DNA from 3 places in the Micrococcus sp. iso_26 genome. Region 3 is predicted to be linked to each of the others. Evidence: predicted binding sites of a transcription regulator. Region 3 holds the regulator's gene; each other region holds the start of a gene.
The links. The regulator LexA, encoded in region 3, represses DNA repair genes until DNA is damaged. The targets are predictions, from matches to a motif close to TCGAACANNTGTTCGA.
Positions count from the first base shown of each region.

Region 1: AC0VX0_RS04920 (DUF6504 family protein) is a predicted target of LexA. The motif match lies at 2,577-2,592, and genes of this name have one in related genera.
Region 2: AC0VX0_RS04455 (DUF5131 family protein) is a predicted target of LexA. The motif match lies at 1,551-1,566, and genes of this name have one in related genera.

Region 1 covers NZ_CM149652.1:1,053,499-1,059,263, reverse strand. The annotation lists gene AC0VX0_RS04925 (DNA polymerase III subunit alpha) at 1-2,123, opposite strand, end outside; gene AC0VX0_RS04920 (DUF6504 family protein) at 2,120-2,446, opposite strand; gene AC0VX0_RS04915 (DUF6318 family protein) at 2,922-3,641, shown strand; gene AC0VX0_RS04910 (PKD domain-containing protein) at 4,136-4,606, shown strand; gene AC0VX0_RS04905 (hypothetical protein) at 4,675-5,765, opposite strand, start outside.
Region 2 covers NZ_CM149652.1:955,969-961,733, reverse strand. The annotation lists gene AC0VX0_RS04470 (DUF3263 domain-containing protein) at 87-359, opposite strand; gene AC0VX0_RS04465 (hypothetical protein) at 400-975, opposite strand; gene AC0VX0_RS04460 (ImmA/IrrE family metallo-endopeptidase) at 1,056-1,463, opposite strand; gene AC0VX0_RS04455 (DUF5131 family protein) at 1,601-2,356, shown strand; gene tcmP (three-Cys-motif partner protein TcmP) at 2,328-3,536, opposite strand; gene AC0VX0_RS04445 (hypothetical protein) at 3,533-4,447, opposite strand; gene AC0VX0_RS04440 (antibiotic biosynthesis monooxygenase family protein) at 4,596-4,901, shown strand; gene AC0VX0_RS04435 (heavy metal translocating P-type ATPase) at 4,898-5,765, opposite strand, start outside.
Region 3 covers NZ_CM149652.1:719,610-725,374, reverse strand. The annotation lists gene AC0VX0_RS03345 (histidinol-phosphate transaminase) at 130-1,251, opposite strand; gene AC0VX0_RS03340 (LysM peptidoglycan-binding domain-containing protein) at 1,295-1,669, opposite strand; gene lexA (transcriptional repressor LexA) at 1,961-2,677, shown strand; gene AC0VX0_RS03330 (ATP-dependent DNA helicase) at 2,721-4,820, opposite strand; gene hflX (GTPase HflX) at 4,817-5,765, opposite strand, start outside.

The DNA of each region.
Region 1 (5,765 bases), 330 kb from region 3:
GCCCAGCCGTGCCGCTGTTCAAGGAAGGGTCGGACCATGTCGGACTGCATGGGGCCGGGGCGGAAGAGGGAGATGTCCACGGTGAGGTTGTTGAACTCGCGGGGGGCGAGTTTGCCGACGAGTTCGCGCTGGCCCGGGGACTCGATCTGGAAGCAGCCGAGGGTGTGGGTGGTGCGGATCATCGCGTAGGTGGCGTCGTCGTCGAGGGGCACCTGTTCGAGGTCGATGCGCTCGCCCGTGGTGCGTTCGACCTCGGCGATCGTGTAGGCGATGGCGGACTGCATGCGCACGCCGAGGATGTCGAGCTTGAGGAAGCCCATGGGGTCCATGTCGTGCTTGTCGAACTGGCTCATGGGCAGGCCCATGCCGGAGGGCTGGACGGGGGTGCGGTGCAGCAGGGTGGCGTCGCCGAGGATGACGCCGCAGGGGTGCATGGAGATGTGGCGGGGCAGGCGGTCGAGGCGTTCGGTGAGGTCGACGAGCAGGTCCAGCTGGCGGTCGCCCTCGGCGCGGCCGGACTCGATGCGGCGGGAGAGGCCGCCGAGTTCGGGCATGCGCTGGAGGGCCTCGCGGAAGTTCGAGGCGGAGAAGCGCCAGAGCTGCTTGGCGATGGCGTCCACCTCGGGTTCGGGCATGCCGAGGGCGAGGCCGGCGTCGCGGACGGCGCCGCGGGCCCGGTAGGCGTTCTGCATGCTCATGAGGGTGGTGCGCTCGGCGCCGAAGCGCTCGACGACGGCGTGGTAGATCTCGTGGCGGCGGGCGGACTCCACGTCGATGTCGATGTCCGGGAGGGTGGAGCGGTCGGTGGAGAGGAAGCGCTCCATGATCAGGCCGTTGGCCATGGGGTCGACATGGGAGATCCGCAGGGCGTGGTTGACGAGGGAGGAGGCGCCGGAGCCGCGGGCGGCCACGCGGATGCCCATGCCCTCGATGAGGTCGACGACGGCGGCCACGGTGAGGAAGTAGGAGGAGAAGCCGAGTCGGGTGATGATGCCGAGCTCGTGTTCGGCGCGGTCCTGCAGATCCCGGGCCGCCTGGCTGGTGCCGGGGAGGCCTCCCCCGGTGTGGAGGTGGGGGTAGCGGGCGAGGAGGCCGGTGCGGGTGCGCTCGCGCAGCACGTGCTCCGGGGGGCCGTCGATGCCGATGACGGCGGCCTCGGGGACGCGGGGCACGCCCCAGCCGAGGTCGGTCTCGGGGTCGAGCGCGCAGGCCTCGGCGAGGCGGCGGGTGGCCTCGAGCAGGGGGGCGGGGCGGTCGTCGGCGGCGGAGGCGACCTCGTGGGCGATGCGGTGCATGGCGGCGGTGGACTTGAGCCAGCCCTGCCCGTTGGGCTGCAGGTCGTGGAGGGCGTCGAGGGAGCTGAGGGCGCGGACGGCGTCGAGGACGTCCGCGGTGGCGGCACCGTCCGGGGCCGCGTAGCGCACGGCGTTGGTCAGGACGGCGGGGATACGGGCCTGGCGGGCGGCGCGGAGGGTCTTCACGGCGTGCCCGGTGTCGAGGCGCCGGCCGGGGGCGGAGAGATGCGTGACGACGTCGGCGTGGGGGCTGCCTGCGGGCAGGGCCGCCTTCCAGCGGCGCAGGGCGGCGAGGCCGGCCGCGTACCGGCGGCGGGCCAGGTGGCGGCCGACGTCCGAGTCCGGGCCGAGGAGGACGAACAGCTCGGGGGTGGGCGGGTTGTCTCGGTTGGCGGTGGTGGGGACCCGGCCGGCCGCCGCGGCGGCGAGCTCGGCGACGCTGGCCCACGGGCTGCCGCCTGCCGCTCCCCCGGTGGTGCGGGCGTGGGCGGCGGAGACGAGCTCGCACAGGGAGCGGTAGCCGGAGCCATGACAGCCTCCTCGGGCGAGCACGACCACGCGGCCGGCGTTCTCGTCCTCGCTCCACCGGACGGCCAGGTCCACGCCCACGATCGGGGTGATGCCGTGGCGCAGGCAGGCGCCCACGTGCTTGGCCATGCCGTAGAGCCCGTCCCGGTCGGTGCAGGCCAGCAGGTCCATGTCCGCGGCCGCGGCGGCGGCCACGAGGTCCTCGGGCCAGCTGACCCCATAGTGGGCGCTGAACGCGGAGGCGACGTGCAGGTGGGCGAAGGGGGCGGCGGTGCGTCCGGCCGCGGCGGCCTGGCTCATGCCGACCGCCTCAGGTCCTGGGCGTGCTCGTGGACGCGCACGAGCCGCCACCGGCCGGAGTCCAGGTGGTGGGCGACGTCGAGGGTCTGCAGGGGCGCGGCGCCGGCCCGGGCCAGGCGGACCTGCAGCCGCCACATCTCGTGGTCGACGAGACCGGCGCCGCGGCCCTTCTCCGCGCGGACCTCCTCCGCCCACCAGCGGCGCCGCTCGAACCAGCGCACGGGGCGCTCTGCGAGGACGTAGTCCCGCCCGTTCCAGCGCAGCCCCTGCGGGGTACCGTCTGCCCCGCACTCCACCGCCACCGACTGTGTGAGGACTCCCATTCTGCTTCTCTCCCTGTGCACTGCTGACCGGACCGACGACGGGGTGCCGTCGGGCGATGGGAGCGCGGCCCGTCCGGCGGACCGGACGCGGGGAAGAAGTGGGAAGGTGGGGCCGCACCCCCGATCGTACTCGAACACGTGTTCGAATGCGATGTGTGCGAAGGTAGGGCGCCCGCCGGACACGTTAAGGACGCATCGCCCCGAGACGGGCGAGGCCGGGAACGCCCTTTTCGTGAGGCCGGCTGGCCGAGTCCTGGCCGTAGGCCTCAAACCCGACCTTGGGGCGCACACGCACGAGAAAATCGTCTCTTGGGCCGGAAGAAGTGCGCCGGCACGGTCCTGTGGACAATGCGAGCAGGACCACAATCCGTCTGCGTATACTCCGAACCAACCGGGCCTCGCATGCCACGGGCACCGCGCTGCGGGATCAGCGCGGGAGGCGCGGACACACGACGGACGTCCAGTTGGAGGGGAAATGTCTCTCACCGCACCCGGGCGCGCCCTGCGCCGCCACCGATTCGCCCAGGCGGGCACGCTCAGCGTGGCCTTGGCGCTCACACTGACCGCCTGCGGCGGACAGTCCGAGCCCGCCGAGTCGTCGACGACGTCGCCCTCGTCCGCCAAGCCCGCCGTCGAGACGTCCGCGCCCGCGAGCACGAGCGAGACCGCGGGCGTCAGCTCATCCCCCGCGGCCAAGACGAGCGGGTCCGGCGAATACGTGCCTGCGTCTGCCGACGGTCCCGCTCAGAACGTACCCAAGCCGAAGATGCCCGCCGCCATGAAGGAAGAGACCAAGGAGGGCGCCGAGGCGGCGATTCGCTACTTCTGGGAGGCCATTTACTACACCGACCAGACCGGAGAGACTGCTGATTTTGATTCGACATACAGCGAATACTGCGAGCTTTGCCAAGCCGTATCCGACTCAACTACCCAGCACTACAAAGAAGGTGGCTGGTCAACGGGAGAGCGCACCTCGATCAAATCGTTAACTCTCACCCCGTCAGAGTTTGGCTACACCGCTACTCTTGTTCGTGACGCATCCGCTGTAGAGGTCTTCGACTCACAGGGCGTTAGAGACGACTCTGCCAGTGGGGCGGAAACTCACGACGAGACCTGGCTGGCCGACGTAGTCTACGAACCCTCCAAGGGCCACTGGGTGATCGATGAGATGCAAAATCACCAGGATGCTCAATGATGCCTTCCATCTCGCGTATTTTGATTGCGATAGCAACTGCCTGCATTGCCCTAACGCTGATTCAAGCGCCATCGGCACACGCACAGCGAGCGAAGCCCTGCACCGATGTTCCCATTAGTGGCAAGCGAGAAGACGTCGAATTTAGGATTCGAACGCAGTGCAAGAAACAGTCGCGAACACAGCCTCCTCAGCCGGCCTCCGAACCGGTATCCGAAGTTACCGCTCCAGGAGCCAGAGAAAAGCCGGGAATCGAGCAGCGCACTGTAGACGCCTGTTTCCCGAATCAAGAAAACAATTCCGATTTTGGGACGTGTCGCGAACAGACCGAGGCCTTTTGCCCAGAAGGAGCATGGGTACGTGAGCAGTTCGTCGACACAACTCGCCCAGATAGGGATCCCTATTACAGCCGGCCGGAATGCGTTACTGCGGGTTCGCCAGCCCCAGCAGCAGACGGCGCCCCGCCCGTCTCCATCGACGAGGTCCGCACGCTCCTCGTGCTGGAGCCTGAGATCCGGTCGGACAACGGCGGACGCGGGATCCGCAATGCGGAGACGAACTTCTACGCAGACGCCGAGACGCGCACGCTCGTCACCACCCTCAACGGGGTCGAGGTCGAACTCCGCGCCACGCCGGTGAGCTTCCACTGGGATTACGGGGACGGGTCCCCCACCAAGACCACCTCGGTCGCAGGCCAGAGCCAGCCGGAGTTCAACGTCCCCACCCCCACGAGCCACGTGTACGAGGACACCGGGCAGTACACGGTCCGCCTCACCACCGTCTACATCGGCGAATACCGGGAGGCCGGGGGCGAGTGGGTGCTCATCCCGGGCACCATCAGCCTCGACTCGGCCCCCGTCACCGCGAACATCTGGCGCACCATCACCCGCAATGTCGCCGATGACTGCAGCGTCGACTCTTCAGCCTGGGGCTGCGCCGGCCCCATCGAATCCGCCCCGGCCGGCTGAGGACGGACCGCGGGGCGGCCGACGGTCTCCCGTCCACCGCCCCGCGGCCCCCTCGTCGGCCGGGTGTGTCAGACCCGGCGCACCCGCCCCCGGGCCATGAGCACGAGTCCCGCGCCGAGGGCCGCGAGTGCTCCGAGCACGCCCGCCGGAACCTCACGCCCGGTCTCGACCGTGTCCGGGGTCGTGTGGGTCTCCTCCCCGCCCGTTCCTTCTCCCGGCTCCTCCCCGGCCACGGGCGCCGGAGTGTCGACGGGCTCCTGCTCGGCGGGCGGCACCGGGTCCGCCTCGCCGGGAGACGGGGCGTCCTCCCCCGCCGGCACGTTCAGGGCCCGGGGCTTCTGCCCGTCCGCGAGCAACTCGACGAGCGCGAAGACGTCGGACCGCGCCGCGTCCTGGGTGATGATGACGTCCTCACTCTTGGTCATCCCGTCCAGCGACCAGTCGAGGACGAGGCGGTCGTCGGTCGGGTATGTCGCGTCGGCGAGGTAGTGAAACCCGGTGAAGGAGTCCACCGTGGTGTCGCGCCAGAGGGCACCCCAGCGCGGACCCCACGAGAGTTCCGCGACCGCCGCGTCGTCGCCCAGGCCTTCGGACCGGAACGGCAGCAGCACGCCCGACTCGGCGTGCTCCAGCGTGAGGAACCGCTCGGGGTAGTCCCCGAACACGGGGTCGGCCAGGCTGTGCTCGCCCCACGCGTAGACGAGTCCGGCAGAGGGGCCTATGTTGCCCTCCGGAGTGCCGGCGGCCTCGTCATAGAGGGCGGCGGCCACCGGGGTACCGTCCACGGACAGGGTGAACAGGAGATGACCGTCTCCGGCCTCGCCGAGCAGCGCCCGCGCATCCGCCACGCGCACCGCACCGAGGTCTGAGTAGACGTCGTCGTACACCAACGGGACGGCCACCTGGTCACCGTGGCCGGTCTCCATGCTGTACGGGGCGACGGTGAGCGCGATCTGGTCCTGACGCAGGTCGAAGAAGCCCTCCATGACGACGAGGCCCGGCACCATCTGGCGGAACGTGCCGGAACGGATGCCCTGCTCGGGAGTCCAGCGGGAGGCCAGGTCAGGCAGCTCGAAGCCCGGGCCGGGCGCCGGCTCCGGGCCCCACGCGCAGTCACACACCCCCTCGGAGACGGTGGGTCCCGCCTCTTCCACGGCGA
Region 2 (5,765 bases), 240 kb from region 3:
GAGAGGCCCCGTCCAGCTGGCTGCTGGACGGGGCCTCTCTTGCGCTTCCCTTCGCGGCCTCCACGCTCCCCGAGGGGGCGGACACGTTAAGCAGCTGGCACCCGTACCGCGCGCTCGCGGGTCTGCCGAGCCTCCCGGGCCCGCCGCGTGATCACCGGGTAGGCGGCGATCGCCACCGGGTCCTCGGCGAGCGTGGCCACGCGCATCGCCAGCGCCGTGCCCTGCAACCCGACCAGATGCTCAGCGGCCCGGTCACGCGCGGCCCCGTGCCGCCACCGCCGCCCCCACAGCTGCAGCGCCATGTGGTCACGAACGGACAGGTGGCCGGCGCACGCGGGCGCCTGGGTGGTGGTGGTCATGTCGGGACGGTACGCCCGGGGGTGGACGTAGTACGTGGGATCAGCGGTCCGTGATGGTGGCCGTTCCGCGGTACTCGTCGTCGCCGGTAAAGGTCACCGAGCAGGAGTACCGGTGCCCAACCGTGCCGCCCAACGCGTTCTCCGCTTCGACCGCTCCGGTCACTGTCCATGCCTTCGGCCCCCCGGATGCCGTCTCGCGGGAGAACTTGGCGGTGCTGGGGGCGCGCAGCTTCTCCTTGACGAGGGTCTGGCAGGCAATCTTCGCGTCCCACTCCTCCGGCTCGTCAGGGCTGGCGTTGCTGAAGGCAGAGAAGATTGCCCACGCGAGCAGTGCCATCACGGCCACGAGGGGCCAGAGGCAGCCCGCGACGAGCGGGTTGCGCCCACGCTCCAGGGTGGCGGGCGTAGTGCCGCCGGCCCAGTCCTTGAGGGTGTAGCCCGCGGCGCGCAGCTTCGCGCGCACGTCCTCGTCGTTGTCCGCGGCCTTGAGCTCCCGTACGGTCTCGCCGCGCTGGTTCTTCACTGCGATGGTGCGTAGGCGTGCGATCGTCTTGCCGTCGAGCAGCTCGTCTCGCCCCTCTGACACTTCCGCCGTGTACTTGGTCGTCTTCGCCATGTCGCCCTCCTTGGTGGTGCGCCCTGCGCGGCGCGTTGCCTTGATTCTGACCTAGCCGATGGCCCCCGCCTAGCAGGCGCTCAGGCAGAGTGCTCGGTGGCCAACGCGGCGAGATGCTCCCGCTCGGTCCGGGTGAGGCCGGCCAGTCGGTCGGTAAGCACGAGCGGGGTCACCCACAGTTCGTCGGCGAGCTCGTCCAGGCTCATGGACCAAGGCAGGGCGTCGGCGAGCTGCTCGAGCGTAATCAGCTGCCGGGCCGCGGCCGCGCGTACGGCGTGCTCGACGGCCGGCGGCTGGCAGCCGCGGTGGCCGTGCTCGAGGTGCACGAGCTCGTGGGTGAGCGCGCACCGCCGCTCGGCCTGCGTCATGCGGGGGTCGAGCCAGATCACCGTCGCGCCATCGGTCGCGGCTGGCGCCGTCGGGTGTGGGCGGGCCCAGACCACGACGACGTACGTCAGCGTGCGCAGCGCCCGCCAGGGGTGGAACATGCGACCATCGTCGTTGTGGGGACGGACACGGTATGGGTGAGCACGAGCTGGACTGTGGTGGACTGAGCGCGCCTGCGTGACAAAGGGTCGAACATCTGTTCGACTGGAGCAGGTCTTCCAGGGAAGGAGCGATCGCGATGGCGAACACCTCAGCGATTGAGTGGACCGAGGTGACGTGGAACCCCGTGACCGGTTGCGACCGCGTGGCGGCCGGCTGCGACAACTGCTACGCGCTGACCTTAGCCAAGCGGCTCAAGGCGATGGGTGCTGAGAAGTACCAGAACGATGGGAACCCGGTGACGTCCGGCCCCGGGTTTGGCGTCACCCTCCATCCGAAGGCCCTGGGCCAGCCCCGCTCGTGGAAGGCCCCGCGCGTGGTGTTCGTGAACTCCATGAGCGATCTCTTCCACGCCAAAGTTCCGTTGGGGTTCATCCGGGACATCTTCGACGTCATGCGCGAGACGCCGCAGCACACATATCAGGCGCTGACGAAGCGCTCACTGCGGATGGCCCGTCTAGCCGATCGCCTCGACTGGCCGGCCAACTTGTGGATGGGCGTCTCCGTGGAGGACGAGACTGTGACGGGCCGCATCGACCATCTCCGCGAGGTGCCGGCAGCGGTCCGGTTCCTCTCCTGCGAGCCCCTCATCGGACCCCTGCGGGATCTGGATTTGGCCGGCATCGACTGGGTCATCGCGGGCGGCGAGTCTGGTGCGAACCATCGCCCCATGGACCAGGCCTGGGTGGAGGACATCCGCGACCAATGCGTGTCTGCCGACGTGGCGTTCTTCTTCAAGCAGTGGGGTGGGCGGACGCCTAAGGCCAACGGGCGGCTCTTGGAGGGGCGCACCTGGGACGAGATGCCTACCTCCCGCGCCGCGCTGGCAGGATGACCGCGCGCCCATCCACCATGTCTTTGGTGTAGCCCTGGGTGATCCCGGCCTTCTGGAGATTCTTGATGGCCTGCCGTACCTCTGAGGCGCCTGCCGTGCCGAGGTGTTCGCCTAGCCAGTGGGGCACGTCGTCGCAGATCCGCACCGCCTGGCCTTGACCGAGGTGAGACGAGAGCCTCGTCTGGATAGCGGCGATGGCCCGGTTTCTGACGTCGGTCTGCTCTGCGACCACCTGCTGGTCGAACGTCTCCTGCAGGTCGAAGAGCGACCCCTGGGTGTCGTCGAGCAGTCCCTGGTAGTAGTTCTCGGAGTTGACCTGCCGCCACTTCCTGTGAGCCCGAGCCGCGGCGTCAGCGAAGAGCATGGGCGCAGCGAAGTGCTGGTAGAAGAGCATCAGCGTGAAGATCGGCCCCTCAGACGGGGTCCGGCGGATTGGGACGGAGATGACGTTGTGGGCGGTCTCTCCGGTCATGCGCTGCATGTACTCGCGCGCCACGTAGGAGGCGGCTGTAGCGGCGGAGGAGCTGTCGCCACTCACGTCAGCCTGCCGCCGAGCCTCAGCGAAGACCTCCCGCCACCACGGCCCACCAAGAAAACGGTCACCGCGGAGGAGGGTGACGGTCTCGCCACTTGAGGCGGAGGCTCCCTTCCGGACGATCCCTCCGATGCGCCACACGGTGGAGAGACTGAAGTTCAAGAGGACCTCGGTCGACCGCGCTGGCCGCAGGAGCAGCTTCGAGGCGACGACGTCGTACGGCAGGGCCGTGCCGAACGGGTCGAGAAAGAACAGAGCTGGGCGGGTGCCGATGTCGTTGAGGATCGCGTCGATCTGCTCCTCCACGGCGCCGTGGTGCAGATAGACGGGACCGGCCCCCTGCCCCTGCGCGGCGACCGCGTGCCGGAGGGTCTCCGCATGAGCCCTATCTCGCTCCACGAGGTGGATGTGCATGATGCGGTTCTGCGCTGCAAGCTTGCGTGCGATGTCCACCGCGTAGAGCGGCGACCCCTTGTGCGCGTCGTCGTACTGCCCCGCGCCGGCGTAGCCATCGACATAGGCCACCTCCCGAGGGGCCTTGCTAGCAACCTTCATGGCCCACGGTGTGAGGTAGTCCTCCAGCACCTTGAGCTTGAAGACCGCGGCGGGCTGCTGCGACGTGAAGAAGTTCGTGTTGGCGCTCATGCGCCGGCCTCGTCGCCGGGGTCCTGGTTCTCCTCGCCGACGTCGCCCCACTCCCGGGCCTGCCGGTCGCGGGCCGGCTCGAGGTCGGCGTGTGCTGCCAGATCGAAGTCGGCCGGCGCGCCGGCCGCGGCGGTCTTCTGTTCAGCGCCAGCGTCACCGCAGCGCGCTGCCCCGCGCTCGGCCGTGCCGCGCTCGCGGTCCTGGTGCTGGTCTGCGTGGACATGCTCATCATGGTGGTACGTCCTACGTCGGTCGAGCATGACCTGGAGGACTGCGGTGAGCAGCTCCTGGTCATACGTCGATAGGTCAGGGGATTCCTGAACGTCGTCGAGGACCGACGGGTGAAGAGCCGAGTCGAGCTCCACCCCCATGGACTCCAGCGCTGCGGTGGCCACGTGGGCCACGGGAACCTTCAGCACGAGCGCGAGCATCGTGATGTTCTCGCCCTTGATCGAGGTGACCGGGGTGGACTTGAGCCGCGCGAAGCTGGTGTGGCTCATGTCGTACCCTGCGCGGTCGGCGCGGGCGGCGAGGTCGCGGAGGGACCAGCCGTTCCGCTCCTGGGCTGAGGCGATCAGTCGGCCCAGCGAGTGCATGTCGTTCATGGCGACCAATCTGCGGTGCGATGCCAAAGGGAGCAACCGACCTCGGACACCCGCTGTTGCGTGGAAGTGGACACCGAAACGGTAGCAACAAAGGGGGTGTTGTGCCGCAGGGCGGCGCGGATACGGGGCGATCAGCGCGGACCCGGTGAGGAAGAGCCGCTTGCGACCCCATCGGTCCGCGAGGTTGCCGGTGGAGAGCAACAGGGCGGCCAGCAGCACGGCATAGAGGCTGTTCACCCACTGCGCGTCAGTGAGGTCCAAGTGCAGGTCGCCGATGATGGCGAGCGGGACCGCCCGAGGTCCCACGGCGGCCGGTCCCACGGCTCCAACTTCGCAGGGACGACGCCGCCGGGCCTCAACCGATCGACGGACTCCCGGTCCGCAGCCGGGCGTAGAGTCGGCCGGTGAGGGCGTCGACCCGACGCCGCACCCCCGCCGACGAGGAGGCCTCCCCGTGTCCGTCGTGAAGATCAACGCCATCAGCGTCCCCGAGGGCGCCGGCCCGGAGCTCGAGAAGCGGTTCGCCGCCCGCAAGCACGCGGTGGACCAGGAGCCGGGATTCGAGGGCTTCCAGCTGCTCCGGCCCACTGCGGGCGAGGACCGCTACTTCGTGGTCACGACGTGGGCGTCGGAGGAGGACTTCCGGCGCTGGCGGGACGGGCGCATGCCCGCCGCTCACGCCGCCGAGCAGGGCGGCCGCCCGGCGCCGGTCGCCACGGGCGCCGACCTGCTCGAATTCGAGGTCGTGGACCTGGGCTAATCGCGGCGCCGCAGCAGGCGCATCGCGTTCACGATGACCAGCAGCACGGACGCCTCGTGCACGAGCATGCCGACGGCCATCGTGACGCCGCCGGTGAAGACGCCGGCCAGCAGGGCCGCGACGGTGACGAGGGAGATCGCGATGTTCTGCCGCATCACCCGCACCGTGCGCCGGGCCAGATCGAGCGCCTGCGGCAGCCGCTCGAGCCGGTCGCCCATCAGGGCGATGTCCGCGGTCTCGATGGCCACACCGGAGCCGGCCGCGCCCATGGCCACGCCGATGTCCGCCGTCGCCAGGGCCGGGGCGTCGTTGACGCCGTCACCGACCATCGCGACGACGCGGCCCTCGGCCTGCAGGGCCTCGATCGCCTCGAGCTTGTCCTGGGGCAGCAGGCCCGCCCGCACGTCGTCGACGCCCACCTGCCGGGCCACGGCCTGCGCGACGCCGGGCTGGTCGCCGGTCAGCATCACGACCTCGCGGACGCCGATCCCGTGCAGCGCCCGGATCATGCCCGCGGCCTCGGGCCGGAGGGTGTCTGCGATGGCGAGGACGCCGAGCGGGATGCCGTCGACGACGACCGCCGCCGGGGTCCGGCCCGCCTCCGCGAGCTCGGCCGCGACGGTCTCGACCCGGTCGGTCGCGGCCGGATCCACGCCGCGCTCGCGCAGCATCGCCACGTTGCCCACGGCGACGACGCGGCCGTCCACCTCTCCGGTGAGCCCGCGGCCGAGGACGACGTCCACATCCGTGGCCAGCGGGCCGTCCAGCAGGCCGCGGTCCCGGCCCGCCGCGACGACCGGCGCGGCCAGCGGGTGGTCCGAGGCCGCCTCGAGCCGTGCGGCCCAGCGCAGCACCTCGTCCTCG
Region 3 (5,765 bases):
GGGTCCGCACCGGTCCGGGACGGGTGCGGGGGGATGCGGGTGCGCGCGGCCGGTGCCGGCGGGCCGGGGCGCCGCGCGCGCTGTCCCTATCCTAGGGAGCCGGGCGGACGCCGAGACTCCGGTGACGCCTCAGGACCGGTCCCCGGTCTCGCCGAGGACCTCCGCGAGAGCGGTGAGGAACGCCGTCGTCTCCGCCTCGGTGCCGGCGGTGACGCGCAGGTGGTGCGGGATGCCGACGTCCCGCACGAGGACGCCGCGGTCGAGCAGGCGGCGCCACACGTCGGACGCGTCCTCGAGGTGACCGAAGAAGACGAAGTTCGAGTCGGACACCGAGGGCCTCAGTCCCAGGCCGCGCAGGGTGGAGACGATGCGGTCGCGCTGGGCCTTGATGTCCTCCACGGTGCGCAGCAGCGCGTCCACGTGATCGAGGGCGGCCTCCGCCGTGGCCTGCGTGACCGCGGAGAGGTGGTACGGCAGGCGCACCAGGCGCAGGGCGTCGGCGACGGCGGGGTCCGCGGCCAGGTAGCCCAGGCGCGCGCCGGCCAGGGCGAACGCCTTGGACATGGTGCGCGTGACGATCAGCCGCTCACGGCCGGGCAGGAGGGTGAGGGCGGAGCGGGTGCCGGCGAGGGCGAACTCCGCGTAGGCCTCGTCCACGACGACCATGGCGCCGGGCCCGCCGGCGGCCTCGTTCTGCGCCTGCGCGGCGTACACGGCCTCGATGGTCGCCAGGTCCAGGGCGGTGCCCGTCGGGTTGTTGGGCGAGGCCAGGAAGACGACGTGCGGACGGTGCTCCCGCACCATGGCCGCCGCGTGCTCGGCGCTGAGGGTGTGGTCTTCGGCACGGCCGCCGTCCACGAACACGGTGTCCGTGCCGCCGGCCAGCAGCGGGTACATGGAGTACGAGGGCAGGAAGCTCAGCAGTGTCCGCCCGGGGCCGCCGAAGGCCTGGAGGATCTGCTGCAGGATCTCGTTGGAGCCGTTGCCGGCCCACACGTGGTCCGCCGTGAGGCCGTGGCCGAGGTAGCCGGCGAGCGCACGTCGCAGCCCCGTGAACTCGCGGTCCGGGTAGCGGTTCAGCCCCCCGGCGACGGCCGCGACCCGCTCGGCGATGGCGGTGGCGACCTCCTCCGGCACCGGATGCGTGTTCTCGTTGGTGTTGAGCATGTACGGCACGTCCAGCTGGGGGGCGCCGTAGGGGCTCAGGCCGCGGAGGTTCTCACGCAGGGGCAGAGAGCTGAGGTCGGTCATGGCCGCCAGTCTAGGAAGCGTGGAGGGCGAGGCCCGCCGTGCGTCACCGCGTGGCCGGGACGAACAGCTCCTCGCCCGGCGCGGGGGCCCGGCCCTCGAGCCCGTTGAGCTCTTCGATCGTGGCGATCACCTCGTAGACGTCCGCCTCCGGAGCCACCGTGGTGGCGATGGTCCACAGGCTGTCCCCGGGCATGACCGTGACGGACTGGGTGGCGGGCCCCGCGGTGTCCGCGGACACCGCGGCGGGCGACAGCAGCACACCCAGGAAGAAGGCGGCCGCCAGCGTGGCGGCCACGGCCGCGGCGATCACGGGGATCCCCCGCAGCACGAGGCGGCCGCGGCGGGTCAGACGGATGGTGGCCGGACGCGGCCGCGCCGTCGCGGGCGAGCCGGCGAACTGGGCGGTGGTGAGCGTCATGGTGTCCTCCTCCGGGGCGGATGCCCTCCAGGTGATCGAACATGTGTTCGAATCCGTTCGAATGCCTTTCTAGCACAGGTGTTCGAGACATGCCACGACGAGATCGAACATATCTTTGAAGGAGAGGCGGCTCTCCTCTAGGCTCGAGGCCATGCACGGACGCCCCGGAACGCCCCGGGACCGCCAAGACACAGGCAACCAGCGGGGGCGGACACGGTAAGCGTCCGGACGGCAGCCGGACGCCGGAACACGAGTCCGGCCACCATCACCCCGGGAGAACGGACGGCAGCCATGAGCACCACCGACGATCAGCCGGCGGCGCGCGCGCCGCTCACCGACCGCCAGCGGCGGATCGTGCAGACCATCCGGGACGCGATCGCCGACCACGGCTACCCGCCCTCCATGCGCGAGATCGGCGACGCCGCGGGCCTGGCCTCGCTCTCCTCCGTCACGCACCAGCTGGGCCGTCTCGAGCGGCACGGCTACATCCGGCGCGACCCCGGACGCCCGCGTGCCCTCGAGGTGCTGCTCGACGTGGACGGCACCCCGCTGGGCGAGGCCGCCTCCCCCACCGCTGCGCCGTCGTCGCGGGTCTCCGCGATCCCCGCGTGGCACACCGGCGCAGACGAGGCGGACAGCGTGCCGGTCCCCTGGGTCGGCCGCATCGCGGCGGGCGGGCCGGTCCTGGCTGAGCAGCAGGTCGAGGACGTCATGGCGATCCCGCGACGCCTCACGGGCGAGGGCGAGCTGTTCATGCTGCGCGTCACGGGCGACTCGATGGTGGACGCCGCGATCTGCGACGGCGACTGGGTGGTGGTGCGCCGGCAGGACACGGCGGAGAATGGCGACATCGTCGCGGCCCTCCTCGACGACGAGGCCACCGTGAAGACCTTCCGCCGCCGCGACGGGCACACCTGGCTCCTCCCCCAGAACACGGCCTACGAGCCCATCCTCGGCGATCACGCCACCGTGATGGGGCGGGTCGTCACGGTCCTGCGTTCGCTCTGACCCGCTCCCTCCGGCCGGGCCGACGGCCCGAGGCCGAGCGAGGTCAATCGCCCGAGGCGAGCCGTGCCAGCACCCCGCGGACGACGTCGCGGTCCGTGGTGCGCCAGAAGTCCGGCAGGGCGCTCGTGATGTAGCCGCCGTACCGCTCGGTGGCCAGGCGGGGGTCCAGCACGGCCACCACGCCGCGGTCCGTCGCGGAGCGCACGAGGCGCCCGGCGCCCTGGGCCATGCGCACGGCCGCATGCGTGGCGGAGATCCGCATGAACCCGTTGCCGCCGTGCCGGGCGACGTCCCGGGTGCGGGCCTGGGAGAGCGGGTCGTCCGGCCGCGGGAACGGGATGCGGTCGATCACCACGAGCCGCAGCGAGTTCCCCGGCACGTCCACGCCCTGCCACAGGCTCATGGTCCCGAACAGGGACGTGTCCGGCTCCTCGGAGAACTGGCGCACGAGGGCGGAGAGGGTCGCGTCCCCCTGGCACAGGATCGTGGTCTTCGGCCCGAGCCGACGGCGCATCTCGGCGGCGGCGTCCTCGGCCGCCCGGCGCGAGGAGAACAGGCCGAGGGCCCCGCCCCGCGACGCCCTCAGGAGCGCCTCGAGCTCATCCAGGGACTCGGGCGAGGCCGTCCGGCCGGGCCGGGGCAGGTGCCGGGCCACGTAGAGCACCCCCTGACGCGAGTAGTCGAAGGGGCTGCCGACGTCGAGGGCCTCGAACTTCGGGGCGTCCGGGCCGGCCAGGCCCACGTCGCCGGCCACCGAGTCGAACCGGCGCTCCCCCGAGCCCACGGTGAGCGTGGCGGAGGTGAGCACCGTCGTCGCCTTGCCGAACAGGCCCTCCCGCAGCTTGCCGGCCACCGAGAGCGGGGCCACGTAGAGCTGGGGCGGGTCGGTCTCGTCCCCCGGCTGCCAGCCCACGCCGGGCTCGAAGTGGCCGGGGCGGGTGGCCCACAGCACCTCGGGGAAGTCGGCCTCGGGCCGGGCCGCGAGCATGCGCTCCACCACCTCGAGGACCTCGAGGATCCGCGAGCGCGCCATCTGCCGTCCGCCGTCGGCGTCGGCCTCCTTGTCCTTGTCCTGGCCGAGGTCGGACAGGCACTGGCGCGCGGCCGTGAGGACGCCGGTGAGGGCCTGCTCCTGGACCTCGTCCGGGCCCGCGGCGATCAGACCGGACGGAGTGTCCGTGAACGCGCGGTCCAGGGCCGCCCCGGCCTCGATCAGGTCCTCCACGGCCACGGTGGTGTGGCGGCGCAGCGAGGTGGCCGCGCCGTGCACGATCGACCCGGACAGCTGCCCGGTGACCGCACCGGTCACCCGGTCCTGCAGCTCGTGGGCCTCGTCCACGACGACGGCCGAGTACGCCGGCAGCACCGCGAGGCCCTCGAAGGCGCTGATGGCGAGCATCGCGTGGTTGGTGACCACGACGTCCGCGTCCGCCGCGTCCGCGCGGGCACGCTCGGAGAAGCACTCCTCGGCCTGGGGGCAGCGGGACGCGCCGAGGCAGTCGACCGCGGTGACGGAGACCTGCCGCCACGCGCGGTCGGTGACGGGGACCTCGAGGTCGTCGCGGTCCCCGGTCTCGGTCTGGTCCGCCCACGCCCGCAGGTACATGACCTCCTTGCCCAACAGGGAGGAGGGCCCGGCGGCGCCGTCCGTGGCGGAGCCGATCACCCCGCCGTCGTCGGCGACCGTGAAGAGGGCCTCCTCGCCCTCATCCCCGGGGTAGCCGCCGTCCACCTTGTGGCGACAGAGGTAGTTGGAGCGGCCCTTGACCAGGGCGACGACGGGCTCGCGAGGCAGCTCGTCCTTGAGCGCCTCGACCAGCCGGGGGGCGTCCCGCTTCATGATCTGGGCCTGCAGGGCGAGCGTGGCCGTGGCGACGACGACGGGGTCCTCCTGCGTCATCGCGTGCTGGATCGCGGGGATCAGGTAGGCCAGGGACTTGCCGGTGCCGGTGCCGGCCTGCACGAGCAGGTGGCGGCGCGACTCGAGGGCGCGCGCCACCTGCAGCACCATCTCCCGCTGACCCGCGCGGTGCTGGCCGCCGGTGGCCTGCACCGCGGCGTCCAGGAGGCGCAGCGCCTCGCGCTCGTGCTCCGTGCGTGGCTGCGCGCCGCCCGCCCCGGCTTCCTTCGCCCGGTCGCTCACGACGCGTCCGCCTCCACGACGAACTCGGCGAAGTCCGGCGCGATGTCCTCACGGACCAGCACGGACAGGCGGGTGCCGCCCTCCTCGTAGCCCTCGGCCAGGATCTCCGCGTCCGCCGAGTGGAGGCGGGAGACCAGCTCACCCCGGGTGAACGGGATCAGCAGTTCGAGCCGCACGTCAGGCCGCGGGATGGTGGCCGCGATGGCGCGCTCGAGCTCGTCGATGCCCTCGCCGGTGCGCGCGGAGACCACCACGGCGTGGGGCTCCTTGGCCCGGATCCGGGCGATGACGGCCGGGTCCGCGGCGTCCGCCTTGTTCAGCACGATGATCTCGGGGATCCGGTGCGCGTCCACCTCCGCGAACACGGAGCGCACCGCGGCGATCTGGCCCTCGGGGTCCGGGTGCGAGCCGTCCACGACGTGCAGGATGACGTCCGCGTCCGCGACCTCCTCGAGGGTGGAGCGGAACGCCTCGACCAGCTGCGTGGGCAGGTTCCGCACGAAGCCGACCGTGTCCGAGAGGGTGTAGCCGATGCCGTCCGGCGTCATGGCCTTGCGCACGGTGGGGTCCAGCGTGGCGAACAGGGCGTTCTCCACGAGCACCCCGGCGTGGGTGAGGCGGTTGAGCAGGGAGGACTTCCCGGCGTTGGTGTACCCGGCGATCGCCACGGACGGCACCCGGTTGCGACGACGGTTGGCGCGCTTGGCCTCGCGGGCCGGCTTCATCCCGGCGATGTCCCGACGCAGCTTCGCCATGCGGGTGCGGATGCGGCGGCGGTCCAGCTCGATCTTGGTCTCGCCGGGGCCACGGGAGCCGATGCCCTCGCCGGCGGCGGCACGGCCGCCGGCCTGCCGGGACATGGACTCGCCCCAGCCGCGCAGGCGCGGCAGCAGGTACTCGAGCTGCGCGAGCTCGACCTGGGCGCGGCCCTCACGCGAACTCGCG